DNA from 3 places in the Marinobacter sp. NFXS9 genome. Region 3 is predicted to be linked to each of the others. Evidence: predicted binding sites of a transcription regulator. Region 3 holds the regulator's gene; each other region holds the start of a gene.
What was found. The regulator sigma-54, encoded in region 3, starts transcription at its own class of promoters, with help from an activator protein. The targets are predictions, from matches to a motif close to ANTGGCATNNANNTTGCTNT.
Positions count from the first base shown of each region.

Region 1: a site for sigma-54 is predicted at 4,387-4,406, ahead of glnA (glutamate--ammonia ligase). Genes of this name have one in related genera too.
Region 2: a site for sigma-54 is predicted at 5,028-5,047, ahead of J3364_RS03230 (PEP-CTERM sorting domain-containing protein). Genes of this name have one in related genera too.

Region 1 covers NZ_JAGDDW010000010.1:49,495-57,286, reverse strand. The annotation lists gene dtd (D-aminoacyl-tRNA deacylase) at 462-905, opposite strand; gene pip (prolyl aminopeptidase) at 1,099-2,070, opposite strand; gene typA (translational GTPase TypA) at 2,176-3,987, opposite strand; gene glnA (glutamate--ammonia ligase) at 4,548-5,951, shown strand; gene J3364_RS15495 (DUF4124 domain-containing protein) at 6,142-6,675, shown strand; gene glnL (nitrogen regulation protein NR(II)) at 7,094-7,792, shown strand, end outside.
Region 2 covers NZ_JAGDDW010000001.1:746,428-754,219, reverse strand. The annotation lists gene acnD (Fe/S-dependent 2-methylisocitrate dehydratase AcnD) at 1-1,628, shown strand, start outside; gene prpF (2-methylaconitate cis-trans isomerase PrpF) at 2,108-3,286, shown strand; gene prpD (2-methylcitrate dehydratase) at 3,409-4,893, shown strand; gene J3364_RS03230 (PEP-CTERM sorting domain-containing protein) at 5,096-5,827, shown strand; gene J3364_RS03225 (TIGR03013 family XrtA/PEP-CTERM system glycosyltransferase) at 6,031-7,443, shown strand; gene J3364_RS03220 (XrtA/PEP-CTERM system exopolysaccharide export protein) at 7,520-7,792, shown strand, end outside.
Region 3 covers NZ_JAGDDW010000003.1:22,371-30,162, forward strand. The annotation lists gene lptC (LPS export ABC transporter periplasmic protein LptC) at 1-141, shown strand, start outside; gene lptA (lipopolysaccharide transport periplasmic protein LptA) at 119-667, shown strand; gene lptB (LPS export ABC transporter ATP-binding protein) at 667-1,392, shown strand; gene J3364_RS06015 (RNA polymerase factor sigma-54) at 1,680-3,203, shown strand; gene hpf (ribosome hibernation promoting factor) at 3,312-3,620, shown strand; gene ptsN (PTS IIA-like nitrogen regulatory protein PtsN) at 3,649-4,116, shown strand; gene rapZ (RNase adapter RapZ) at 4,145-5,035, shown strand; gene J3364_RS06035 (HPr family phosphocarrier protein) at 5,032-5,301, shown strand; gene mgtE (magnesium transporter) at 5,605-6,966, shown strand; gene yjgA (ribosome biogenesis factor YjgA) at 7,007-7,534, shown strand; gene J3364_RS06050 (carbon-nitrogen hydrolase family protein) at 7,557-7,792, opposite strand, start outside.

The DNA of each region.
Region 1 (7,792 bases), on a different contig from region 3:
GTTTCCTTTCGGGCGGCCTGAATCGTCTCAGCTCCTGCCGGTCTCGACCCAGCTACACCTTCAAGGTCAGTCACTTACAGACGCTTCTTAAAGCGCTGCATGATGACATGGTTTTAATACAGACAATCTTATTTTGCAAATTTTTTTGGCGATTTTTTAAGCGTTTAGCTCCGCCGATTTCCGAATCCAACCAACAATTTTCAGGCCAACTCGAAAAAAATTAAACTTTTTATGCGGTTATGCTACTCAGTGCATTATCTTTCTGTTTCAGGTTGCGCCAAGATGAAGCAACCGTCGATTGACTGCACTGTAATCGAACCTGACACCGAAGCATCGGAAAGTAGCACAACTATTCACTCAATCAAGTGATACTTTCGGCCACCATCGGGCGGCATTGAATCATGGCCACCATGACGGTTTTGTGACAACTCTTCCCGCCCATTGCCTGGATCACCTTGGCCTCACGCCTCCAGCAGGAACGTAACGGGCCCGTCATTGACCAGCGACACCGCCATATCGGCGCCGAATGTTCCCGTTGCCAGCCGAGCCTCTCCAACAAGTTCCTTCGCACTTGAGACAAAAGCGCGAAACAGTGCATCGCCCTGCTCCGGTGGCGCCGCAGACGAAAAACTGGGGCGCTGGCCTTTACGGGTATCCGCGGCGAGGGTGAACTGGGGAACAACGAGAAGGCTGCCTCCGCGATCCTGGAGGCTGAGATTCATACGACCGGCGTCGTCGGAAAAGATACGATAGTTGAGGACACGCTGACAGAGAAGCCGGGCGGTTTCGTCAGTGTCTTCATGCTCAACACCGAGAAACAGGAGGATGCCGTCGTCGATGCGACCGACCGTCTGGCCGTCGACGTCCACGTTGGCGTGAGTCACCCGCTGGATGAGGGCTTTCAAATCAACTCCTTGTCCCTTTTCCGGTTCGAACTGCTGAGGCATGGCCATGGTTGAAATGTGACCAACACATGACAGTACTGCAACGAACTGATCGGGATTCTAATTATCCCCATTCAGCACGGCAAGCGGCGGTTACATAAATAGACAAATGCAGATGAGATCCAAACGGCTCAAGGCGCCTACAATGCGCTCCCTAAACCGGACGGTGATGTGAGTGCGCGTAGTGCTCGGCGATTTTCTCGCAGGCCCGTATCAGGGCGTCGACGATGGCCGGCTCTGACGCCGAGTGGCCCGCATCGCGGATGATCGAGAACTCCGCTTCAGGCCAAACCTCGCGCAGGGCGTGAGCGTTGTCGAGCGGACACACCATGTCGTATCGGCCGTGGACGATGTGGCCCGGAATGCCCTGCAGGCGACCGGCATCCCGAACGATCTGGTCCGGCTCCAGAAACGCATTGTTCATGAAATAATGGCACTCGATCCGGGCCAGGGCGATCGCCACGTGGGGGTGACCAAAATGCTCCACCACCCGGGGATTGGGGTGTAGCGTGGCACAACGCCCTTCCCAGACGGACCAGGCTTTCGCCGCCTGCATCTGCTCCAATTCGTTGGTGCTGGTCAGGCGCCGGTAATAGGCGCCAACCATGTCGCCACGCTCGTCTTTGGGCACTACCGCGAGATAGTCTTCCCAGTAATCCGGGAATATCCGTCCGGCGCCGTCCTGATAGAACCAGCGGATATCCTGCGGCCGACAGAGGAAGATGCCTCGCAATACCAGCCCGAGCACCTGATCCGGATGCGTCTCGGCATAGACCAGACTCAGGGTCGAGCCCCAGCTGCCACCAAACAGCACCCACTGCTTGATGCCAAGGAATTGGCGGATACGCTCCATATCCTCGACCAGGGCCTGGGTGTCGTTGCCGTTAAGCTCCGCCAGGGGCGTGGAGCGACCGGCGCCACGCTGATCGAACAGGATGATCCGGAACCGCTCGGCATCGAAAAAGCGCCGGTAATAGTCCTCACAACCACCACCCGGGCCGCCATGGACCACGACGACCGGAATGCCATCCGGGTTGCCGCTTTCTTCTATATAGAGTTCGTGAGGCGGGTCGACCTTGAGTCGATGCTCGGCGTAGGGCTTTATTTCGGGATAGAGCGTCAGCATGGTGACATCCGGAAGTCGGTGGATCGGGCAGACTTCTGAATGTAGGAGATTGGGCAGGGAATTACCACCCTCGCCGAATGGCCGGCGAGGGTGGTGCGTGCGGACTTACTTCTTGTGGGCCCGACGGCGCTCGTTTTCCTTGAGCAGCTTCTTGCGGATGCGGACCGATTCCGGCGTGACTTCCACCAGCTCATCGTCATCGATGAACTCCAGCGCCTGCTCCAGTGACATCCGGATCGGCGGGGTCAGCATCACGTTCTCGTCCGAGCCGGACGCCCGGATGTTGGTCAGCTGCTTCGCCTTGGTCGGGTTGACCACCAGGTCGTTGTCGCGGTTGTGGATACCGATGATCATGCCCTCGTAGACCTCAGTGCCCGGATCCACGAACAGGCGACCGCGCTCCTGCAGGGTCATCAGGGCGTAGCCCAGCACCTTGCCGTCGACCATCGACACCAGCACGCCGTTGTTGCGGTGCTCGATGTCGCCGCCTTTAACCGGTCCGTAGTGCTCGAAGACGTTGGTGATGATCCCGGTACCGGACGTCAACGTCAGGAACTGGTTGCGGAAACCGATCAGGCCACGTGCCGGCATGATGAATTCCAGGCGGGTACGGCCTCGACCGTCCGGCACCATATTCTTGAGTTCGGCACGACGCAGGCCCATGACTTCCATAATGGAGCCCTGGTGCTGGTCCTCGACGTCGATGACCACAAACTCGTACGGCTCCTGCAGCTCGCCGTCCACTTCGCGCTGAACGACTTCCGGACGGGACACGCCCAGCTCGTAGCCTTCGCGGCGCATGTTCTCGATCAGGACCGACAGGTGCAGTTCGCCCCGGCCGGAGACCTTGAACTTCTCAGCGGTTTCGCCCGGCTCAACGCGCAGTGCCACGTTGTGCAGCAGCTCTTTATCCAGACGCTCCTTGATGTTGCGGCTGGTGACGAACTTGCCTTCTTTACCGGCGAACGGGGAATCGTTGACCTGGAAGGTCATGCTCACGGTCGGTTCGTCGACCGTCAGCGCCGGCAGACGCTCCACATTCTGCGGATCGCACAGGGTATCGGAAATAAACAGCTCGCTGATGCCGCTGATACAGACGATGTCACCGGCACTCGCCTCTTCGACCGGCACCCGCTGCAGGCCGTGGAAGCCTTTGACCTCAAGCACCTTGGCGTTGCGCTTCTTGTCGTGACGATCAATGACGGTGACCTGCTGCCCGGGGCGCAGCTTGCCGCGGGTGATTCGACCGATCCCGATAACGCCGACATAACTGTCGTAGTCCAGCTGCGACACCTGCATCTGGAACGGGCTGCTGACATCGACATCCGGCGCCGGCACGTGCTCGGCGATCGCCTCGAACAGTGGGGTCATGTCGTCCGCCAGCTGATCCGCTTCCGGGCCGGCGATGCCGTTCAGTGCCGACGCGTAGACAATCGGGAAATCCAGTTGCTCATCGGTGGCACCGAGGCGATCGAACAGATCAAATACTTCGTTGATGACCCAATCCGGACGCGCACCCGGGCGGTCCACCTTGTTAACCACAACGATCGGTTTAAGGCCTTGATCGAAAGCTTTCTGGGTCACGAAACGGGTCTGGGGCATCGGCCCATCGACAGCGTCCACCAGCAGCAGCACGGAGTCCACCATCGACATGACGCGCTCGACCTCACCCCCGAAATCGGCGTGGCCCGGCGTATCGACGATGTTGATCTGGTACTCGTTCCAGCGGATCGCGGTGTTCTTGGCCAGAATCGTGATACCACGTTCACGCTCCTGGTCGTTGGAGTCCATGATGCGCTCGGCGCCGCTTTCTTTGCGGTCCAGGGTTCCGGACTGCTCGAGCAGCTTGTCAACCAGCGTGGTCTTACCATGGTCAACGTGGGCGATAATGGCGATATTTCGGCGTTTTTCGATCACAAGATAATCCTGAGGCATGCAACTGACCTGAGACGATTGAAGGGACAACGCAGTCCGGCATGCCATCTCAAATCTGAAAAATGTTAGTCGGGGGCCAGACCATGGTTTCCGGACACAGCAGGCTCACCCTGGGAAATGGAAGCCCGCGACGGATGACGACGGGCTTCGGGCGCGCGCAGTATATCGAAAACAGCAAGGCACAACTACGGTTAAAGAGTGAACAACCGTAGTTTTGCAAAAACACTCGAATGATAATGCGCACTGTTTTGGGTCATTTTTCGAAATAACGCACCTTAATAGAGCGCATCGTGCACCACACGTGTGACATTGCACACAAGCGCACCGTCCCTCCCGCCCCTTAAATGCCCACTCTGCACCACCATCGAACGATTCTCTGATCTTGGCAAGCGCTTTGCTTATCTGATTGCAGCCGAATTTGCAGGCACGCGCGCAGCTGTTTTGATAAGCTGCCATGCGCCTGTCGAATGAATCGGACGCTGGACGAATATCGTTCAGCCGAGCCGGCTCCATAAAAGACATAAACTGACGGAGTATGCGTAATGTCCAAGACGCTTGACCTGATCAAAGAGCACGAAGTCAAATGGATCGACCTGCGGTTTACCGACAGTCGCGGTAAAGAGCAGCACGTGACCCTGCCTTCTTCTGAAGTGGATGAAGATTTTTTCTCAGACGGCAAGATGTTTGATGGCTCTTCCATCGCCGGCTGGAAAGGCATCAACGAATCCGACATGATCCTTATGCCGGACGACGCGACGGGCGTGATCGACCCGTTCACCGAAGAAACCACGCTGAACATTACCTGCGACATCGTTGAACCGTCGACCATGCAGGGTTATGAGCGGGATCCGCGCTCCGTTGCCCGTCGTGCCGAGGAATACCTGAAGTCCACCGGCATCGCCGACGGTGCCCTGTTCGGCCCGGAACCGGAATTCTTCGTTTTCGATTCCGTGAAGTGGAACACCGACATGCAGGGTTCCATGTACGAAATCTACTCTGAAGAGGCCGCCTGGGTTTCCGGCGAGGATTTCGAGCGCAACAACATCGGTCACCGTCCGGGCGTGAAAGGCGGCTACTTCCCGGTTCCGCCGGTCGACAGCCTGCACGACCTGCGTGGCGCCATGTGTGCCGCCATGGAATCCATGGGCCTGGAAATCGAAGTTCACCACCACGAAGTGGGTACGGCCGGCCAGTGTGAAATCGGCGTTGGCGCCAACACCCTGACCCGCAAGGCGGACGAAGTCCAGATTCTGAAGTACTGCGTCCACAATGTGGCCCACGCTTACGGCAAGACCGCGACCTTCATGCCGAAGCCGGTGGTTGGCGATAACGGTTCTGGCATGCACGTTCACATGTCCCTGAACAAGGATGGCAAGAACGTCTTCGCGGGTGACGGCTATGCCGGTCTGAGCGAAACCGCCCTGTACTACATCGGCGGTATCATCAAGCACGCCAAGACCATCAACGCCTTCACCAACGCGTCCACCAACAGCTATAAGCGTCTGGTGCCGGGCTTCGAAGCACCGGTTATGCTGGCCTACTCCGCCCGTAACCGCTCCGCTTCCATCCGTATCCCGTACGTAAACAGCCCGAAAGCGCGTCGTATCGAAGTGCGCTTCCCGGATCCGTCTGCCAACCCGTACCTGGCCTTCGCCGCCATGCTGATGGCCGGCCTTGACGGCATCCAGAACAAGATCCACCCGGGCGATGCCATGGACAAGGATCTGTACGATCTGCCGAAGGAAGAAGCACTGAACATCCCGACCGTGTGCGAAACCTTCCAGGAAGCGCTGGACGTTCTCGAGAACGACCACGAGTTCCTGACTCGCGGCGGCGTCTTCACTGAAGACATGATCGCCGGCTACATCGATCTGAAGCGTGCCGAAGTCGAGCGTCTGAACATGACGACTCACCCGGTCGAGTTCGATCTGTACTACTCTGTCTAAGAGCCACCGCTCTGACAGCAAAGCCCCGCTCCGGCGGGGCTTTTTTCGTTTCAGGAAGACACAAAATTCGGCTTAACAGCCGTGCCGCCGACCGCTACATTAGAATCCCGCAAGGAACACCGTGAGGCGGTTGCATTGCAGCGCCCCACCTGCCAATAATCGGGAATAAAAGAGAAAACAGGGAGCCCCCGTGAAGAAACTTGTGGTTGTATTTGGCCTCCTGGCCCTGGCGGCAACCGGCGCCCAGGCCCAGGTCTATAAAAGCGTGGATGAGCACGGCAACGTGACCTACACCGACGAGGCCTCATCAGGCGGTGAGCCCGTGGACGTCAAGCCGGTGACCACGGTGACCCTGCCCAAGGCCGAACAGGTCAAGGCGTTTGAAGAACGCCAGAAAAAGGAAGAAGGCAGCAAGCAGAAGGCCTCGGCCCGCTACAGCCGCGTTGCGTTTAATTCCCCGGAAAACGACAGCGCTTTCCACAGCGGCAGTGGCGACATGACGTTTGCCGTCTCCAGCCAACCAGCCCTGCGCCCCGGCGATCTGTTTGAAGTGTCACTCGATGGCCAGCCGATTGGACAGAACGCCTCAGGCCAGTTCCCCATCAGCAACGTGTTTCGCGGAACTCACAATGCGTCGGTCCGGATCGTCGACAAGGACGGCAGCATCGTCCAGGAAGGCCAGACCATTACGTTCACCATCCACCGGCCCTCGGTCCAGAATTAACCCCTCCCGAACAACCTCCGAGCCATGAGGCTCGGAGCGCCGCACCAAAACAGTGCGAAAGCACCAAAAAGCACCTAACCTTCGTTCAAAAGCAGGGCGATACGCTGACAGCATCCAGGCCAACCGGCCAACGGCCTCACGGCTACCGTCACGGTGGATATCGTCCGCCGCTTCTGCGTCGTCACAGGAATTGCCCGGCATAACAAGCGCCTGAAGCCCCTGTTGCCGGCGTTTTCAGCGCCGGGACCCGGCCTGGGTGCGAGGCCGTGTCGATCAAACACCACCGGTGGGGCACCGAAATACGGCACCGAATCTATCTTCAATGGCGACGGGCTAACCAAAAAGGCGCAGCTCGCTGTCCGCACGTTCGCATCTGGTTCGCTTTTTGCAAACAAGGTATCGGAACAAGAGGGACATCATGTCTAGAGATATCGTCTACCGGCAGATCCTGGATCATCTGACCACCGCCACACTGGTGCTGGATATGGATCTGACCATTCTGTACATCAATGCCGCTGCGGAGTACCTGCTGGAAGCCAGCGGCTCGCGCATTGTCGGCACGCGCCTGGGCGACTTGTTTATCGGCTCCGCCGAGGCCTTCGAGACGCTGAATGATGCATCTCGAACCGGGCAGCCCTTCACCAAGCGGGAAGCCGAATTCACCCTGATGTCCGGCTCCCGGTTTACGGTGGACTATTCCGTGTCCCAAATTGGTGCCGATACGGAAACGCTCTTGCTGGAGCTGCAGCCGCGCGACCGCTTGCTGCGTATCACGCGCGAAGAGGACATGCTCTCCCAGCAGGAAACCACCCGAATCCTGGTGCGCGGCATGGCCCACGAGATCAAGAACCCATTGGGCGGTATCCGTGGCGCGGCGCAATTGCTCGACCGGGAACTGGCCGACGAGAGTCAGAAGGAATACACCCGGGTCATCATCGACGAGGCGGATCGTCTGCGTGGGCTTGTCGACCGCATGCTCGGTCCCAACAAGGCGCCCCAGTTCAGCTCAACCAACATCCATGAAGTGCTGGAACGGGTGAGAACGCTGCTGGAAGCCGAAAGTAAGGGCCGCGTCAAACTGGAACGCGACTACGACCCCAGCCTGCCCGAGTTCCCC
Region 2 (7,792 bases), on a different contig from region 3:
TGGTCGAGAACTTCGCCAAGCATACCGGCCTGTGGGCGGACAGCCTGAAGACCGCCGAGTACGAACGCGTCCTCAGGTTCGACCTGTCCAAGGTCGTGCGCACCCTGGCCGGCCCGTCCAACCCGCACGCGCACCTGCCCACCTCCGAGCTGTCCCAGCGCGGTATTGCCGGTCAGTGGGAAGAGAAAGAAGGCGAAATGCCGGACGGCGCGGTCATCATTGCCGCGATCACCAGCTGTACCAACACCTCTAACCCGCGGAACATGGTGGCGGCCGGCCTGATTGCCCGCAATGCTAACAAGCTGGGCCTGATCCGCAAGCCGTGGGTGAAGTCCTCGCTGGCGCCAGGCTCCAAGACCGTCAAGATGTACCTGGAAGAAGCTAACCTGCTGCCGGAACTCGAGCAGTTGGGCTTCGGCGTGGTCGCCTTTGCCTGTACCACCTGTAACGGCATGAGCGGTGCGCTTGATCCGAAAATCCAGAAAGAAGTGGTCGACCGGGATCTCTATTCCACCGCGGTCCTGTCCGGTAACCGCAACTTTGACGGGCGGATTCATCCGTACGCCAAGCAGGCGTTTCTGGCCTCACCGCCGCTGGTGGTGGCCTACGCCATTGCCGGCACCATCCGCTTCGACATCGAGAAGGACGCCCTGGGTCACGACGCCGACGGCAACCCGATCCTGCTCAAGGACATCTGGCCCAAAGACGAGGAAATCGACGCCATCGTGAAATCGTCGGTGAAGCCGGACCAGTTCCGCGACACCTACATCCCGATGTTCGACGTCACCCGCAAGGCCCAGGCGCAGTCCGACCCGCTCTACGAGTGGCGTCCGATGAGCACCTACATCCGCCGACCGCCGTATTGGGAAGGCGCCCTGGCCGGTGAGAAGAACTTGACGGGCATGCGGCCGCTGGCGGTCCTGGGTGACAACATCACCACGGACCACCTGTCGCCGTCGAACGCCATCCTGGCCTCCAGCGCCGCCGGCGAATACCTGGCGAAAATGGGCCTGCCGGAAGAGGATTTCAACTCCTACGCGACCCATCGCGGCGATCACCTGACGGCGCAGCGGGCCACGTTTGCTAATCCGAAGTTGCTGAACGAAATGGTCAGCGACGACAACGGCGGCGTGAAGCAGGGCTCCCTGGCTCGTGTTGAACCGGAAGGCAAAGTGGTGCGCATGTGGGAGGCGATCGAAACCTACATGGACCGCAAGCAGCCGTTGATCATCGTCGCCGGTGCCGACTACGGGCAGGGCTCCTCCCGTGACTGGGCCGCCAAAGGCGTGGCGCTGGCCGGTGTCGAGGCCATCGTTGCCGAAGGCTTCGAACGGATTCACCGGACCAACCTGGTGGGCATGGGCGTGATGCCGCTGCAGTTTGAGGAAGGTATCACCCGCAAGACGCTGGGCATCGACGGCACCGAGACGTTTGACGTGAAAGGGCAGCCGGCACCCCGTGCCACGTTGACGCTGGTCATTCACCGCGCCAACGGCGAGAGCCAGGAAGTGCCGGTCATTTGTCGCCTGGATACGCAGGAAGAAGTGTCCATCTACAAGGCAGGCGGTGTGCTGCAGCGTTTTGCGCAGGACTTCCTGGAGGCTGAGGCGGATAAGGCAAGTGCTTGAGAAACCGTCTCTGCAAGGCAAGAGCTATTTATGTGGGGCTGACTGGGGCACCTGACGGTGCCTCAGAAGCTAAAGCATCTGCTACATACTCGGGGTGACCTGAAAATGTAGCCGACGCTTCAGCTTCGGAGCAGCCCGCGGGCTGCCGATGATCCTCCAGCACCCGTAGGTTGGGCTGACGCCGGAAGCCCAACAAATTTGGACGGCGGCTAGCCGGATGACTGTCTGTGCCCGATCAGACCGGTGTCGTAAAACGCGAACTCAGAGCGTCCGTTTGAACCTCTGGGATGTTGGGCTTCCTGCGTCAGCCCAACCTACTTGTGGGGCACCTGACGGTGCCTCAGAAGCTAAAGCATCTGCTACATGCTCGGGGTGGCCTGTAAATGTAGCCGACGCTTCAGCTTCGGAGCAGCCCGCAGGGCTGCCGGTAATTCCCCACGGGGCTGATATCGTCCACAGAATTCCCAGGAACCACCAAAATGACCCACAAACCCCAAATCAGAATCCCCGCCACCTACATGCGTGGTGGCACCAGCAAGGGCGTGTTTTTCAACCTGACCGACCTGCCGGAAGTGGCCCAGGTACCGGGCGAAGCACGCGACAAACTGTTGCTGCGCGTCATCGGCAGCCCCGATCCCTACGGCAAGCAGACCGACGGTATGGGCGGCGCCACATCCAGTACCAGTAAGACCGTCATCCTGTCGAAAAGCGACAGTCCGGATCACGACGTCGACTACCTGTTCGGCCAGGTCTCCATCGACAAACCGTTTGTCGACTGGAGCGGTAACTGCGGTAACCTGACCGCAGCCGTGGGGGCGTTTGCCATCAACAACGGGCTCGTGGACCCGACGCAACTGCCGGAGAACGGCACCGCCACGGTCCGGATCTGGCAGAAGAACATCGGGAAAACCATCATCGCCCGCATCCCCATGACCAACGGGGAGGTGCAGGAAACCGGCGACTTCGAACTGGATGGTGTGACCTTCCCGGCGGCCGAAGTCCAGGTGGAGTTCATGGACCCGGCGGACGGTGAGGGTGCCATGTTCCCGACGGGCAACGTCGTCGACGATTTGGATGTCCCCGGCGTCGGCACCCTGAAAGCCACCATGATCAACGCCGGCATCCCGACCATCTTCATCAACGCCGAGGCCATCGGCTACGACGGCACCGAACTACAGGACGCCATCAACAACGATGACCAGGCCCTGACCCTGTTTGAAACCATCCGCGCCCACGGCGCCGTCAGAATGGGGCTGATCAGCGACGTGGCCGAAGCGGCCAACCGTCAACATACGCCCAAAGTGGCCTTCGTCGCGCCGCCCAAAGGCTACGTAGCCTCCAGCGGTAAAGAGATCACCGCTGCAGACATCGACGTACTGGTGCGGGCTTTGTCCATGGGCAAACTGCATCACGCCATGATGGGCACCGCTGCCGTAGCCATCGCCACAGCTTCGGCGATTCCGGGCACGCTGGTGAACCTGGCCGCCGGTGGCGGCGATCGAACCTCGGTGGTGTTTGGCCATCCGTCGGGCACCTTGCGAGTCGGCGCCGAAGCCGAGCAGGTGAACGGCCAGTGGAGCGCGAAGAAAGCCATCATGAGCCGCAGTGCGCGCATCCTGATGGAAGGCTGGGTACGTGTTCCGGGGGACGCGTTCTGAGTTGTTTCTATTAAAGGAGACCGGGTCCGCTCGAAGCGGCCCGGTTTCCGGTCCATACTGACGCCATCATTTCTTGAAAGGCCGGGACACTAGCGGCACCCTCCCGGCCAGGGAGACGCCCCATGTCAGCGACATTCGATCTCAACGAACGCCCGGATTACGACGACGTCCTGCAGAAGATTGCAGATTACGTTCTCAATGATCAGGTCGACAGCCTCGAAGCGCTGGATACCGCCCGCAACTGCCTGATGGACACCCTCGGCTGCGGCATTTTGGCGCTTCGCTTCCCCGAATGCACCAAACATCTGGGGCCGATCGTCGAGGGCACAGTAGTGCCTCATGGTGCCCGGGTACCCGGCACCTCCTTCCGTCTGGATCCTGTGAAAGCTGCTTGGGACATCGGCTGCATCATTCGCTGGCTGGACTACAACGACACCTGGCTGGCGGCCGAGTGGGGGCACCCCTCCGACAACCTCGGCGGCATCCTGGCCGTGGCCGACCACCTGTCGCAGAAGCGCCAGGCTGAAGGCCAGGCGCCGCTGACCATGCGCGACGTGCTGGAAAGCATGATCATGGCCCACGAGATCCAGGGCGTGCTGGCGCTGGAGAATTCCTTCAACCGCGTTGGCCTGGATCACGTGGTACTGGTCAAGGTGGCCTCAACGGCGGTCACCGCCAAGCTGATGGGCGCGAACCGGGAGCAGATGCTGTCGGCGCTGTCCCACGCCTGGGTCGACGGGCAGGCCCTGCGCACCTATCGCCACGCACCCAACGCCGGCTCCCGTAAATCCTGGGCGGCGGGCGATGCGACCTCCCGTGCCGTGCGTCTCGCGGACATCGCCATGCGCGGTGAGATGGGCATACCCGGTGTGCTGACAGCGCCCCAATGGGGCTTCTACGACGTGCTGTTCAGCAAGACCAACAAGGATCAGAAGCTCAAACCCGAAGACCAGCGCCAATTCTCGCTGCCCCAGGATTTCGGGTCGTACGTGATGGAGAATATCCTCTTCAAGATCTCGTTCCCGGCGGAGTTCCACGCGCAAACCGCCGCCGAAGCCGCCGTGACCCTGCATCCGCAGGTGAAAGACCGGTTGGACGAGATCGACCGGGTCGTCATCACCACCCACGAATCCGCCATCCGCATCATTTCCAAAGTGGGCAAACTAGCCAACGCCGCCGATCGCGACCACTGCCTGCAGTACATGACGGCGGTTCCCCTGATCTTTGGCGCCTTGACGGCCGATCACTACGAAGACGCTTTCCACCAGGCCCATCCGGAAATCGACGACCTGCGGGACAAAATGGAGATCGTGGAAGAGCCCCGCTACACCCGGGAATACCTGGAAGCGGACAAACGCTCAATCGCCAACGCCATTCAGGTCTTCTTCAAGGATGGCTCAAAAACGGAACAGGTCGCCGTGGAGTATCCGATCGGCCATCGCCGGCGCCGGAAGGAAGGCATCCCGCTGCTCAAGGAGAAGTTCCGGGCCAATCTTGAAACGCGGTTTCCGAAAGGGCGGTGCGACGCCATTGTTGATCGGTGCATCGATCAGAAGGTGCTGGAGGGTACCTCGGTGCCTGACTTTATGGCGCTGTTTATGATCTGAGACAGATTTTACAACTTTTTTAAAAAAATTAAGGAGTTGACGGTTCGCGAAAAACGTCCATTTTCTTTACAGCGGTGTGGGCATAAATTGGGTTGTTATATATTTAATGTGTTGATTATTAAGAAATAAATATTATTGGCCTTCTTATTGCTCCTAAGTATCCACGGACTAACAACAACCTCAACGGGTTTAGGAGCTGTGCATGAAGAAGGAACGTGTTCTCAGTATCAGTGCGGGCATCGCACTCGGCGTATCCAGCTTGGTCGCGTCTGTTCAGGCGGCGCCCATGCTGTACGTCAGCAGCGCCGGTGAGTCTGCTGCGCAGGCTGCCGAAACCAACTTCCTGGCCAAGCTGAAGTCAGGTTATCTGACTGAAGACTTCGAGTCTTACACGGCTGGCACGACATCCCAGAGCAACTCCATTGCCACAAGCGTTGGCACCTTTACCCAGGATGTTGCGGGTTCAGGCGGTGATTGCGGCAACCTTGGATTCACCTGTAACGGCGGTGTTGCCATTCTGGATGATGGTAGCTCTCCGTTTGGCGGCCGTTTTGCGACTCCAAGTGGCTCAGACAACGCCAACTGGCTGGACAGCATGGACAGCGAAGAGATGACTTTCTCGCTGACGCCGGGCTTCAACGCCCTGGGTTTCTACATCACGGACCCGAACGATGTGGGTGGCCGGATGACCGTGGGTAGCACCACGTTCACCTTCGAAGACATCTTCGGTTCTGCCCTGGGTAACGGCAACGTGTTTTACATCACGCTGTTCGATTCCGAAGGTCTGGGTGATGTTACTTTCTACGCCAATGCCTCGGACGACGGCTATGGCATCGACAACGTCACCGTTGGCGAGGTGCCGGAGCCGGGTTCCCTGGCGCTCCTCGGTCTTGGTCTTGCGGGTATCGGCGTGATGCGCCGTCGCAAGGCATAAGCTGGCGAGATACGGTGTTAGAAACCTGCTAAACCCCGGCCATGCCGGGGTTTTTGCTGTCAGGAATTTTTACATGCGCCTCCCATCTGTTTGAGATTGCATCCAATTGCAGTTCAATCCGGAAGGAGTAGACTTCAAAGGAGTTGGAGATCTACCAATCGGATTCAAGGACGCGTCTGGCAGGGTGGCGTGAAGGAGTCGACGTGGCACACGTCAGGATATTCAGGCATTACATTCATCTCCCGTTTGTTATTCTGGGGCTGATTGATTTCAGTGTATTGGTCGGGGCCTTCTGCCTCGCCGTTTTCTTCCGGTATTTCGGGGATATTGCCTATTTCTCCGAATCCATCGCTTACATCCTGCCTTCCGCGGTCATCTTCGCCGCTCTCAACATGTTGCTGATGGTCGCCATGGGCGTGCATCAGTCCCGGCTGGAAGATGGCCTGTCCGGCATGATGTTGCGTACGCTCATTGCGCTGATCCTCAGCATTCCGTTTGCACTGACCGCCTATTTATTGAGCCAGGAGTGGCTTTGGTACCTGGGCGGGGACGGGGTCATCACATCCGCTTCCGTCTTTGGTTTCTTCCTGCTGGGCATCGCGCGCATCATCTTCTTTACGGTGGTGGGCAACGACGCCTTCAAGCGGAAGGTATTGGTGCTGGGCACGGGTTTTCGGGCCCGGCAACTGCTCGAAGACCTCCAGACCCCCTTCAATCGCAAGGGGTTCCATCTGGTGGGTTTTGTACCGATCAACGATGAGCCGATCGAAGTCCCGGAGCAGTATCTCGTCAATATCCCCGGTAGCCTGCACGAGTATGTGACGCGTCGGCCGGTCCAGGAAATTGTGGTGTCCGTGGAAGACCGCCGTAAGGGGTTGCCCATGGAAGACCTGCTGGAATGCAAGATGCAGGGCATCCGGATTGTCGACGGCGCGGTCTTCTACGAGCGGGAGTCCCGCAAGGTCGCGATGGAAATGATTACGCGCGGCTGGCTCGTCTTCTCGGACGGCTTCTCGGTGTCTTCCGTTTCCGGATTCGGCAAGCGGGCCCTGGATGTGCTGGCATCAGGCACCTTGTTGATTGCAACCAGCCCCCTGATGCTGCTGACCATCCTGGCGATCAAGATCGAAGACGGATGGTCCGCGCCGGTGTTGTATAGCCAGGAACGTGTTGGTCTGCGCGGCCAGGTCTTCAAGGTCCACAAGTTCCGTTCGATGCGCACGGACGCTGAAAAGGATGGCGCCGTCTGGGCGCGCCAGAACGATACCCGCGTGACTCGCGTCGGGGCCTTTATCCGCAAGGTGCGTATCGATGAGCTTCCACAAATCTTTAACGTGTTGAACGGCACCATGTCGTTTGTGGGCCCCAGGCCGGAGCGGCCCATGTTCGTCGAGCAATTGGCGGAGAAGATCCCGTTCTACAACGAACGTCACCGTGTGAAGCCGGGCATTACCGGCTGGGCGCAGCTGTGCTTTGCCTACGCCGATAACGAGGAAGACAGCCGGGAAAAGCTTCGCTACGACCTGTACTACATTAAGAATCAGAGTCTACTGTTGGATTTGTTGGTTATTATTCAGACAGTGGAAGTAATATTGTTCAAGAAAGGATCGCGCTAGGCATTGGTTTGGCTGGTCATCGGCCGGAACGGGTGTCAGTAACCGTGGCTTTCGAAAAAAGAAGCGAGGATGTGAAATGGCAAGGATGGTAATCGGGCTCGTTGTACTGTTTTCTCTTCTGGCAGGTTGTGCCTCGCAACCGGCTTCGTCGCCGCAGCAGATCGAGGCGGCGCTCAATAAGAACGCCGGACCGGTCGACCAGTACATTCTGGGACCCAACGATGTGGTCCAGGTCTCGGTGTGGCGCAATCAGGATCTCAGCGTCAGCGTTCCCATTCGTCCCGACGGCCGGATCTCCGTGCCGCTGGTGGGGGATGTCGTGGCCGCCGGTCTGACCCCCGAAGAGCTG
Region 3 (7,792 bases):
GTGCACACTGACGCCCCGGTGCTGCTCCGGGATCCGCGCGGCACCACCCGGGCCACCGGCATGAAAGCCTGGATCGACCAACGGATCGTGCAACTCCAATCACAGGTGGAAGGACAGTATGAATTGTCATCTTCGCAATAAGCCCCGCCTATTGCGACGCATCGCAGGCGCGGCCCTGCTGGTGCTGGCATCCCAAGCCCAGGCTTTCGACCTCAACTCCGACAGCCCCATCAAGGTCAGCGCGGACCAGGCGCGTCTCGACGACGCCAAGGGCACCGCGATCTACACCGGTGACGTGGTGGTCCGCCAGGACGGCACCGAACTGACCGCCGACAAGGTCGTCCTGTATCGGGAACAAGGCGCACTGAATCGCATCGAGGCGCACGGTAAACCGGCCCACTACACCCAGCCCAAGACCGCCGATACGGCCAAGACCGATGCTGAAGCTATGACCATCATCTATGCGGCCGGCGAAAACCGGATCACCTTCATCGAAAAGGCCGTCATTCACCAGGACGGCAACGTCTTCAAGGGTGAGGAAATAAACTACGACACTGCCACCCGCGTGGTCACCGCCAGCGGCAGTCGCGACGGTAACGATCAGGACGGTCGGGTCGAGATGGTCATTCAGCCGCGCCAGAAAACCGGCGGGGAGAGCGGCAACTGATGGCGATCCTGCGCGCAAACAACCTGGCCAAGAGCTACAAGCAGATCAAGGTCGTCAAGGATGTGTCCCTGGAAATCCGCAGCGGCGAGATCGTCGGACTGCTGGGGCCCAATGGCGCCGGCAAGACCACCTGCTTCTACATGATCGTCGGCCTGGTGCCGGCCGATAACGGCCGCGTCACCATCGACGAGCGGGACATCACCCCCCTGCCCATGCATGGCCGGGCCCGCGCTGGCATCGGCTACCTGCCGCAGGAAGCGTCCGTGTTCCGCAAACTCAGTGTTCGCGACAACATCATGGCGATCCTGGAAACGCGTAAGAAACTGACCAAGGCCGAGCGCGAGACGCAGCTGGAAAACCTGCTGGAAGAATTCCACATCACCCATATCCGGGACAGCCTGGGTATGGCGTTATCCGGTGGCGAGCGGCGCCGGGTGGAAATCGCCCGGGCGCTGGCGATGGAACCGGCGTTCATTCTGCTCGACGAACCGTTTGCCGGCGTCGACCCGATCTCGGTGAGCGACATCAAGCAGATCATCCGGCACTTGCGGGATAAGGGGATCGGCGTGCTGATTACCGATCACAACGTGCGAGAGACCCTGGATATCTGCGAGAATGCGTACATCGTGAGTGGGGGTCACATCATTGCCTCCGGTCACGCCGACGACATCCTGGCCAACCAGCAGGTCAAGGAGGTCTACCTCGGCAATGAGTTCCGATTGTGAAAAACGGTCACAAATCCGGCCAAAGTGCGCCCGGGGCTATCGCATAATCGGCCCGAGACGCTAAACTCAAAATCAGGACCGGACGGCGAACAACTCGCCCTGACGGTCAAAACGTTGTCATCTGGACACCCATAGCAGTAAACTTCGGCAAAGAATTTGCTTGTCGCGCCAAATCGTCATTCGACATGTTAACTTTCAAGGCCCTATCGATACCGGGCGTGGCGCGATCCGCGAAAACCAGGCAACAAAAGTACAGCCGACAGGCATAGGGTGACGGGACTAAATCGATGGTAATGAAAGCTTCGCTTCAGCTGAAGCTGGGTCAACAGCTCACCATGACACCCCAGTTGCAACAGGCCATTCGCCTGCTGCAACTGTCCACGCTGGATCTGCAACAGGAAATCCAGCAGGCGCTTGAATCCAACCCCATGCTGGAGACCTCCGAGGAGGAGGACGGTAACGACGCCGCCGAGAACGACGGCGATACCGACGACAGCAGCTCCAAAGAGCAAAACGACTCCGACGCGTCGCAGGAAGACACCAGCTGGGACGAGCCCGCTGACGAACCGGACTGGAACACAGAAACCAACCAGGACATTCCGGACGACCTGCCCGTCGACACGGCCTGGGACGACATCTACCAGTCCGCACCCGCTCCCGCCTCACGCGGGGAAGACGATGACGACACCGATTTTGAATCCCGCAACTCCCCCACCGAAACCCTGCAGGATCATCTCCTCTGGCAGTTAAACCTGACGCCCATGGGCGATCGGGACCGTGCCATTGCCCATGCCCTGCTCGATTCGGTGGACCCGCGAGGCTATCTGGTGACGTCCCTGGACGACATCCACGCCGGCCTGGTCGATGAGGCGGACGAAGATCCGCTGGAAATGGACGAGGTCGAGGCGGTCCTGCGTCGACTGCAACATTTTGATCCGCCAGGCGTCTTCGCCCGTGATTTGCAGGAATGCCTGCTGATCCAGCTCAACCAGCTGCCGCCGGACACCCCCTGGTTGCCGCAGGCCCGACTGGTGGTCAGTCACTACATCAACCTGCTGGGAAACCGGGACTACGCCCAGCTGCTGCGCCGCAGCCGCCTCTCGGAAGAACAGCTCAAATCCGTGCTGGCGCTGATCCAGACCCTGAATCCACGCCCCGGCGACTCACTCGATCGCGCCGAACCGGACTACGTGGTGCCCGATGTGGTGGTGTCCAAGATAAAGGGCCGCTGGCGCGTGGAGCTGAACCCGGAAATCGCACCGCGCATTCGCGTCAATGCCGGCTACGCCGCCCTGATCCGTCGGGCCGATAACAGCGCCGACAACACCTATTTGCGCGATCAGCTACAGGAAGCCAAGTGGTTCATCAAAAGCCTGCAGAGCCGTAACGAAACCCTGCTCAAGGTCGCCACACGCATTGTCGAGCATCAGCAGGGATTCCTCGACCAGGGCGAAGAAGCGATGAAGCCGCTGATCCTGTCAGACATCGCCCAGGCCGTCGGGATGCATGAATCCACCATCTCGCGAGTGACCACTCAGAAGTACATGCACACACCGCGCGGCATCTTCGAGCTCAAGTATTTCTTCTCAAGTCATGTCAGCACGAACGAAGGCGGCGAGTGTTCGTCTACGGCAATTCGTGCCATGATCAAGAAACTGGTTGCCGCCGAAACACCCAAGAAGCCACTCAGCGACAGCAAGATTGCCGCTTTGCTGGGTGACCAGGGGATCCAGGTCGCACGACGTACCGTGGCCAAGTATCGGGAAGCCATGCATATTCCGCCTTCCAACGAGCGCAAGCGGTTGGTGTAATCGCCGGAGGGAACGGAAGAGCAGGATTTTCAAGCGTCCGCCGCACGCGACGGGCTCAACGCCGGAAACGGAGACGTTATCCGGGCATGTCGACAATAGGAGAAGCCTATGCAAATCAATATGTCAGGTCACCATGTCGAATTGACTCCCGCTCTGAAAACCTATGTTTCCGAAAAGTTCGAAAAACTCGAACGCCATTTCGACCACATCAGCAATTGTCAGGTGACCCTGTCCGTGCAGAAGCTCCGCCAGACGGCCGAAGCAACCCTGCACGTTATTGGTGGTGAAATTCATGCAAAGGCTGAAAACGAAGATATGTACGCGGCCATTGACGGACTCCTAGACAAGCTCGATCGCCAGATCCTGAAACACAAGGAAAAGACGGTCGATCGAATGCACGGCGCGACCAGCCGCTAGCGGTTCATAAAGGGAAAGCATTCCATCCATGACGGAAAGTCCACTAACCATCCAATCCATCCTGGTTCCCGAGCTCACCCTCTGTGGTGTGCCGGGAACCAGTAAGAAACGCATCCTGGAACTGATCGCCGAGAATGTCGCCCGGCGCTATCCGGAACTCGACGAGACCCAGATTTTCAACAATCTGGTGTCCCGCGAGCGGCTCGGCAGCACCGGGATCGGACAGGGTATTGCCATCCCCCATTGCCGGCTGGAAGGCTGTCATCAGGTGGTCGGCGCCCTTCTGACCCTGGAAGAAGGCGTGGCTTTCGATGCCATCGACAACCAGCCGGTCGATCTCCTGTTCGTCCTGATCGTTCCCAAGGAAGCCACCAGTGAACACCTGGAGCTTCTCAGCCAGCTGGCCGAGAAGTTCAATGACCGCTCTTTCTGCGAGCGTCTGCGACGCTGTGAGGATGCGTCGCAGCTGTTTGAGGTCATGACGCAATCAGAGTGAATCATCTGCTGATCGGCGAAGGCACGGCATGAAACTGATTATAGTCAGCGGGCGCTCCGGCTCTGGCAAGAGCACGGCCCTGCACGTTCTGGAAGACCTGGGCTACTATTGCATCGACAACCTGCCCATCGGCCTGTTGTTTCCCTTGGTCGAGGAGGCGGGCAACGCCTCGCCAAACAAGTTGCGCAACATTGCAGCGAGCATCGACGCGCGCAACCTGTCCGATGAGATCGCCAATTTCGAGGCCATCCACGAGCGCCTATCCACCTGCGGCATGAAGGTCGAAATCGTCTTCCTCGATGCCACCGACCAGGCTCTGCTGCAGCGCTTCCACGCCACCCGACGCAAACACCCACTCAGCGATGGGCGAACGTCATTGCGCGAGGCGATCACGGACGAAAAACACCTGCTTGAGCCGCTGGCGCAGCTGGCCGACCTGTATATCGACACGACCGAGCTGTCGATGTACGAGCTACGGGACATGATCAAGCAGCGTATCGTCGGCCGCCGGGAACAGGAACTGGCCTTGCTGTTCCAGTCCTTCGGCTTCAAACACGGCGTACCGGTCGACTCCGACTACGTGTTCGACGTGCGCTGCCTGCCCAACCCCTACTGGGACGCCAACCTGCGTAAATTCACCGGTGTCGATCCAGAGGTGCAGGCGTTCCTGGAGAGCCAGCCGGAAACCCGGGAGATGCTGGATACCCTCACCCGCTTCCTGGAAACCTGGCTGCCCTCGTTCCAGGCCAGCAATCGCAGCTACATGACCATCTCCATTGGCTGTACCGGTGGCCAGCACCGCTCGGTTTACATGTGCGATCAACTGGGCCGCTACTTCAACCAGAAGTACACCAATGTCCAGGTTCGCCACACCGAGCTGCCGCACCTTCACCCAGCGTCGACTGACGATCCGTCATGATTCGCCAGCCGATCACCATCATCAACAAGCTCGGACTGCATGCCCGGGCGGCGGCCAAGCTGGTCGGCACGGCGTCGGATTTCGACAGCCAGGTGCTGATTGCAAAGGAGGGCCGAGAGGTAGACGGCAAGAGCATCATGTCCGTCATGATGCTGGCCGCCAGCTGCGGCACCGAAATCGAGCTGGTGCTGGACGGGCCCGACGAGCAGGCGGCCCGGGACGCCTTGGTCGCGCTGATCAACGATTACTTCGGTGAAGGCGAATAGGGGTTCGCGAATGTCGCTGCGCGGCCCCTCTCGGCGTGCCCCAAAGCCGGTGGAATTCACCTACACTGAATTCTCACGTCTGCAACGTAAGTCCGCTATACTTAGGAACTTCTGAATAAGTCCTGGAGCGCCTCAGGGTGATCATGGCCGACCACTTACGCTCGGCTCGGTGACGAGACATTTCAGGACTTATCCAGGAATCCCACAGAACGAGACAGGATGGCGCAGCAGTCCCCGGATTGCCCGCCAGAGAATCAGCCGCAGGACGCGCCGACCGTCCTGATCCGGATTCATGGGTAAGTCATGTCAGACGCAGTCGAAAACAGCCAGGCCCGGCAGCGCCTCCGCACCCTGGGCGAAGCGCTGGACAGCGGTGCCCTGCAGCAGGTCGCGCGCATCCTCAACGGTGGCCTGAGCCCCAGCGATATTGCTCACCTGCTGGAATCCTCTCCGCCACGCCAACGCGCCCTGCTCTGGAACCTGGTCGACAAGAGCCTGGAAGGGGAAGTTCTCCAGTACCTCAGCGACGACATCCGAAGCTACTTCCTGAGCAAGCTGAATGCCCAGGAACTGGCGTCCATCATCGAAGACTTCGAGTCGGACGACCTGGCCGACTTGCTGCAGCAGCTGCCGGACACGGTGATCCAGGAAGTCCTCGACACCATGGACGACCAGGATCGCCAACGGGTGGAGGAAGTCCTCGCTTACCCGGAAGACACCGCCGGCGGCCTGATGAATACGGACACCATCACGGTGCGTCCGGATCTCAGCATCGACGTGGTGTTGCGCTATCTTCGCCGCCACCGCTCCCTGCCGCCGATGACCGACAGCCTGATCGTGGTTAACCGCCGCGACGAATACATTGGCGTCATGCCGATTACCAAGATGCTGGTCTCAAGCCCCAGCGCCACCGTGCGGGAAGTGATGGACACCGACATCGAGCCGATTCCCGTCAACCTGTCCGACACCCAGGTCGCCACCCTGTTCGAACGCTACGACCTGATCTCCTCACCGGTGGTCAGCGAAGAAGGCAAGCTTCTGGGCCGGATCACCATCGATGACGTGGTCGACGTTATTCGTGAAGACGCTGACCACTCGCTGATGAGCATGGCCGGTCTGGACGAGGACGAAGATACCTTCGCGCCGATCATGAAGACCACCAAACGCCGGGCCGTCTGGCTGGGCATCAACCTGATTACGGCGTTTATTGCATCCTCTGTGATCGGCATGTTCGAGGGTACCATTGCCAAAGTGGTGGCCCTGGCGGTCCTGATGCCCATCGTGGCCAGCATGGGCGGGATTGCCGGCAGCCAGACGCTGACTCTCGTGATCCGGGGCATGGCGGTGGGCCAGATCAGCGGCGCCAACGTGCGCTGGCTGCTGAATCGGGAATTCATGGCCGGCGTGCTCAATGGCCTCCTCTGGGCCGTCGTGGTGTCGATCGCGGCCACGATCTGGTTCCAGGATCCGATGATCGGCGTTATCATTGCCGCGGCGCTAATCATCAACCTGATCGCGGCAGCGCTGGCCGGCACCTTGTTGCCCCTGTTTCTCAAATCAAGGAACATCGACCCGGCCCTGGCCGGTGGCGTGATCCTGACAACCGTAACCGACGTGGTGGGTTTCCTGTCCTTCCTGGGACTGGCCACCGTGATATACGCCTGATGGCTTCGCCAGGGCGATCTGCAACAACCCGGAAAAGACCATGATCGACGACGACTACCAGGACGACGAGGACTACAAGAGCAAGTCCGAACTCAAGCGCGAGATGCATGCGCTACAGGACATCGGCAAACGCCTGCTGGAACTGACGCCTGATCAAGTCGACCCCCTCCCCATCAGTGACCGATTAAGGGCCGCGATTGAGGAATCCAAGCGTATTCGCCAGCACGAAGCCCGGCGTCGCCATCTGCAGTATATCGGCAAGGTGATGCGTCAGGAGGATCAGCTGGAGGAGGTTATCCGGGCCATCGAAGCGTTCGATACCGGCAGTGCGGAACATACCCGTCGCCATCACCTGGCGGAACGCTGGCGCGACCGCATGGTGTCAGAAGGGGATTCGGCGGTAGGCGAGTTTCTCGGCTACTGCCCGGAAGCCGATATCCAGCACTTGCGCAATCTCGCCCGCAATGCTCGCCGGGACGCGCAGAAAGACAAGAATACCGGCCATGCCCGGAAGTTGTTTCGTTACCTGCGTGAGTGTGTGGATCAGCAGGAAACACCGGGCGCCTGAGTGTCGCCCGGTTACTTTGCTGCTACAGTCGCCGGTGAGACCACACCGGCATGCGGCCCCGGGTCAGTGAGAGCTTACTCGGGTCCAGATCAGCGGTCGTCAGAGTCATCCCCTCACTGAGCTCGGTGACCACAGCACCCCAAGGGTCCACCACCATGGAATGCCCGTAGGTCCGCCGCTTGGCATCGTGCTCACCGCCCTGTCCGGCCGCCACCATCCAGAACTGGTTCTCGATCGCGCGGGCCCGCACCAATGGGT